DNA from 2 places in the Neobacillus sp. D3-1R genome. Region 2 is predicted to be linked to the other one. Evidence: a T-box and tRNA genes for the amino acid it is inferred to sense, from the RefSeq annotation. Region 2 holds a T-box; the other holds one or more tRNA genes.
What was found. The T-box of region 2 lies ahead of pheS (phenylalanine--tRNA ligase subunit alpha). A T-box ahead of a tRNA ligase gene usually reads a tRNA of that ligase, here a tRNA-Phe.
Positions count from the first base shown of each region.

Region 1 (2,466 bases), 1.1 Mb from region 2:
TCATGTCATTTTACCTTATCATCTAAAATTGGATGAGGTAGAAGAAGAACGCAAAGGTGCAAATAAAATAGGAACAACCAAAAAGGGAATCGGACCAGCCTATATGGATAAAGCTGCGCGTGTAGGGATTCGAATTGCCGATTTACTTGATAAAGAAGTTTTTGAAGAAAAATTAATGAGAAATCTAGAGGAGAAAAACCGTTTATTCGAACGTATTTATGAAACGGCTGGTTTCCAATTAGAAGATATTCTTGATGAATACTATGGATATGGTCAACAAATTAAACATCTCGTTTGCGATACTTCCGTTGTCCTAAATAATGCATTAGATGAAGGCCGCAGAGTGCTGTTTGAAGGTGCCCAAGGTGTCATGTTAGATATTGACCAAGGTACTTATCCATTTGTTACATCGTCCAATCCTGTTGCAGGAGGCGTAACAATTGGCTCTGGTGTTGGCCCAACGAAGATTAAACATGTTGTCGGTGTTTCTAAGGCATATACAACTCGTGTTGGTGATGGTCCATTCCCAACAGAACTAAATAATGAAATCGGTAACCAAATTCGTGAGGTCGGTAGAGAATATGGTACAACGACAGGAAGACCACGCCGCGTAGGTTGGTTTGACAGTGTGGTCGTTCGCCATGCTCGCCGTGTCAGCGGCATTACAGACTTATCACTGAACTCCATCGATGTATTAACAGGTATTGAAACCTTAAAAATTTGTGTGGCTTACCGTTACCAAGGTGAAATCATTGAAGAATTCCCAGCAAGCTTAAAGGTTTTATCTCAATGTGAACCAGTTTATGAAGAATTCCCTGGTTGGACAGAAGATATTACTGGCTGTAAGTCATTAGATGAGTTACCTGCAAATGCGCGTCATTATTTAGAGCGAATTAGCCAATTAACAGGTATTCCATTGTCTATTTTCTCTGTTGGTCCTGACCGCTTGCAAACCAATGTGGTAAGAAGCCCATGGAGACAAAGTTAATAGGTAAATGATTTATTGGGAAGTTGGAGGGGATATTCTCCGACTTCCTTTATCTTTTAAATAGATCCTAAAAAAACATTTAATATTTTTTCTAAAAAAACATTGCAATTTAGTATTATATTATGTTAGTATAAAAAACGTCGTCATAAGACGTTAAGTTTTTTTGTATGAGCCATTAGCTCAGTCGGTAGAGCATCTGACTTTTAATCAGAGGGTCGAAGGTTCGAGTCCTTCATGGCTCACTTTTCAATAGAATATGGCCCATTGGTCAAGCGGTTAAGACACCGCCCTTTCACGGCGGTAACACGGGTTCGAATCCCGTATGGGTCATTGGCATTTGGTAGTCAGTGAGTGACTGGCTAGGACGGTTTCCGAGCTGGCTACCAATACTACATAACTTATTTTTTGTTTTTATACTGGTCCCGTGGTGTAGCGGTTAACATGCCTGCCTGTCACGCAGGAGATCGCGGGTTCGATTCCCGTCGGGACCGCCATTATATGGCTCAGTAGCTCAGTCGGTAGAGCAAAGGACTGAAAATCCTTGTGTCGGCGGTTCGATTCCGTCCTGAGCCATCCCATGAAAAAGAGGTTGATTCTCCATGAATCAGCCTCTTTTTCTATTTTTTTATATAAAATCGTACAATCTGTCATATTTGTAATGTAAATGTAATATAAGGACAAGCCTAATTTGTTTGACTCTGAAACTTGTCCTATTCCATAATGAAAAAAGTAATTCCTTATAGCTAGTCAACAATCAAGCTATTATGGTATAAAATAACTATCTGAAAGTTCAAAAACAAATTTTTCCTATTACCAATTCACTACCAATATTAGTTACAAAATGTCAGTATTTATACAATTTTGTTACATTATAAAGACTAGTAAACTTTTTTCCTATTTTTATGTTAAAGTTAAGAAGTGCTAAATTGCAGAAATATTCACATATAGTTATATAGCACTAGATTACGAGAAAATAAAAGGTTTCGTAGTTTAGGAGGATCGTAATAATGTTTAAGAATCTAAAAAATTTACCCAGGTGTCTAACAAAAGCAAGCTTACCTAGTATAAAAAAGGTGGCGTTTACGTCGTTAGTTGCCTCTTCTTTTGCCTTATGTATGGCTAACAATCCATTAGCAAGTGAAGGCCTAACAACTGTATACTACGTTTATTTAAATAATGAATACATTGGAACTATATCTGATAAAGATGTAGTAAAAGAAGTTGTAGAAGAAAAATCAGAGCAATTTAAAGAAATGTATAAAGAATATGACCTATCTCTAGAGTCACAATTGTCCTATATACCAGAACAAGTATTCAGATCTAATGCCGATAATGAATTGGTGAAAGATACTTTACAGGATGAATTAAAGCCTAAAGTTGATTCTGCGGCAGTAACCTTTGGGGATGCTTCTGTTTATCTCGAAAATGAACAAATGGCCCAAGAAGTTATTGACGGCCTAAAGTTAAAGTATGTAACA
Region 1 is NZ_CP197471.1:4,432,568-4,435,033, reverse strand. It holds gene ACSBPO_RS22280 (adenylosuccinate synthase) at 1-988, shown strand, start outside; tRNA gene ACSBPO_RS22275 (tRNA-Lys) at 1,158-1,230, shown strand; tRNA gene ACSBPO_RS22270 (tRNA-Glu) at 1,247-1,318, shown strand; tRNA gene ACSBPO_RS22265 (tRNA-Asp) at 1,407-1,482, shown strand; tRNA gene ACSBPO_RS22260 (tRNA-Phe) at 1,489-1,561, shown strand; gene ACSBPO_RS22255 (peptidoglycan DD-metalloendopeptidase family protein) at 1,996-2,466, shown strand, end outside.
Region 1: it encodes a tRNA-Phe, which carries the amino acid that the T-box ahead of pheS (phenylalanine--tRNA ligase subunit alpha) is inferred to sense. The anticodon was not compared.

Region 2 (2,466 bases):
CCTAGTTCTTGTAAGGAACAAATCATTCCGTTGGATTCTTCTCCGCGCAGCTTAGCACGTTTTATTTTAAAATTCCCAGGTAATACAGCACCTACAGTTGCAACTGCAACCTTTTGCCCTTGAGCGACATTTTTTGCTCCGCAAATGATTTGAACTGGCTCATCTGCACCAATATCCACTAGACACTTATTTAATTTATCAGCATTTGGATGTTGTTCACGTTCTAAAACATGCCCAACCACAACACCACTGATTCCTTCGTTAAGTACTTCTACTCCTTCTACTTCAATTCCGCTTTTGGTAATTAATTTTGCAAGCTCTGTAGAAGTAACACCAGATATATCTACATAATCTTGTAGCCATTTATATGAAACAAACATTGTTAATCCTCCTAATTTTTACTCGTGAATCGAAAATTGCTTTAAGAATCTAACGTCATTTGTATAGAAGTGGCGAATATCATCCACACCATACTTTAACATGGCAATCCGCTCTGGCCCCATACCGAAGGCGAAACCAGTATATTTCTTTGAATCATAGCCAGCCATTTCAAGTACATTCGGATGAACCATCCCGCCTCCTAAAATTTCAATCCAGCCAGTTCCTTTACATACGCTGCATCCGTTGCCGCCGCAAATTTTACAAGAAATGTCCATTTCAACGGATGGCTCTGTAAATGGGAAGAAGCTCGGACGAAGGCGAATTTTTCGGTCTTCCCCAAACATTTTCTTTACAAAAACCTCTAATGTGCCTTTTAAATCACTCATGCTAATGTTTTCGCCAATTACTAAACCTTCAATTTGCATAAACTGATGGGAGTGTGTCGCATCATCATTATCACGACGGTAAACTTTACCTGGGCAAATAATTTTAATAGGACCTTTTTCTTGATTTTTTTCCATCGTTCTTGCCTGAATGGGAGAAGTATGAGTGCGTAAAAGTGTTTCTTCGGTAATATAGAAGGAATCCTGCATATCCCTTGCTGGATGACCCTTTGGTAAATTTAATGCTTCGAAATTATAGTAATCTTTTTCTACTTCAGGACCTTCAGCAACCGTATACCCCATACCAATAAATAGGTCTTCAATTTCTTCAATCACACGTGTTAACGGGTGATGATTTCCTTCTCTTATTGGTCTTCCTGGTAACGTAACATCAATTTTCTCTGAAGCAAGCTTCGCATTAATCACATCTGCTTCCAGCTTGCGTTGCTTTTCTTCAATTTTGGTTGAAATGGATTCACGTACCTCATTCACTAGTGCTCCCATTTTTGGTCGCTCTTCTTCAGATAATTTCCCCATCCCGCGTAATACTTCTGTGATAGGTCCTTTTTTACCTAAATAAGCAACACGAACATCATTTAATTGCTTAAGGTCTGAAGCTGCATCAATTAACCCGATTGCTTCAGTTTGCAGTTCCTTTAAACGCTCTTGCATTTTTGTTTTCCTCCTAATTTTTCTTATCAAAATTTTGCATGATTTAAAAATAGCCAAATAAAAAAACCTCTATCCCTAAAAGGGACGAGGTTTATATCGCGGTACCACCCTTATAAATGCTTATGGTGTAAGCATTCACTTCATTGAAGATAACGGCTTAGCCGGAGCATCTTTACACTTTTTAAAAAAGTGGTCCCGATGCCTACTCAGGAGGTGAACTTCACTTGTCCATTTCATAAAGATGCTTTCAGTCAAGGCATCTTCTCCCTAAATGATTGGGTACGAGCTACTTTTCTCCGTCAATGTATTTCGATCATGCAGTTTTGCTGATTATTATATTATAAAATGAAAGGAGATTCAAATTGTTCTTAACAATTTTTAAAATAATATAGTAAAATTCCCGTTGCAACTGCCACATTTAGTGATTCGCTTTTTCCGAAAATAGGTATATAAAGGTTTTGGTCTGTTTGATTCAATAACTCTGATTGAATCCCATTCCCTTCATTTCCTACCATTAATGCAAAAGAGGATGATGGTGTAACTTTTGTATAAGTAGTACCATTTTCTAAGGCTGTCCCGTATATCGGAACATTAGCAGACTTTAATTTTTGAATCCATTCGGATAAGTCTCCTCTGATAATGGGTAAATGAAAGTGGCTACCTTGTGCAGATCGTAATACTTTAGCGTTGTAGATGTCGACACTTCCATTTCCAACGATAACCGTGTCAATCCCCACTGCATCAGCAGTTCGAATGATGGTCCCCAGATTTCCTGGATCTTGAACAGCGTCCAGAAGTAAAAAACTGTTACCATTGGCTATTTCCTGATCCGGTTGTTTACATACAGCAAAAATTCCTTGAGTCGTTTCCGTTTCAGCAAGTTCTTTTAATACTTCTTTATTGACGGTCGTAACTGGGATAGAACCGTAGTTCATTCTAGGTGGTATTTCTACTTCTTCAGAAAGGATGATTTCTAATACGGAATCTTCTATTTTTAATGCTTCTTCAACTAAATGAAAGCCTTCCACAA
Region 2 is NZ_CP197471.1:3,300,079-3,302,544, forward strand. It holds gene pheT (phenylalanine--tRNA ligase subunit beta) at 1-380, opposite strand, end outside; gene pheS (phenylalanine--tRNA ligase subunit alpha) at 399-1,436, opposite strand; T-box leader at 1,514-1,748, opposite strand; gene ACSBPO_RS16980 (TrmH family RNA methyltransferase) at 1,805-2,466, opposite strand, start outside.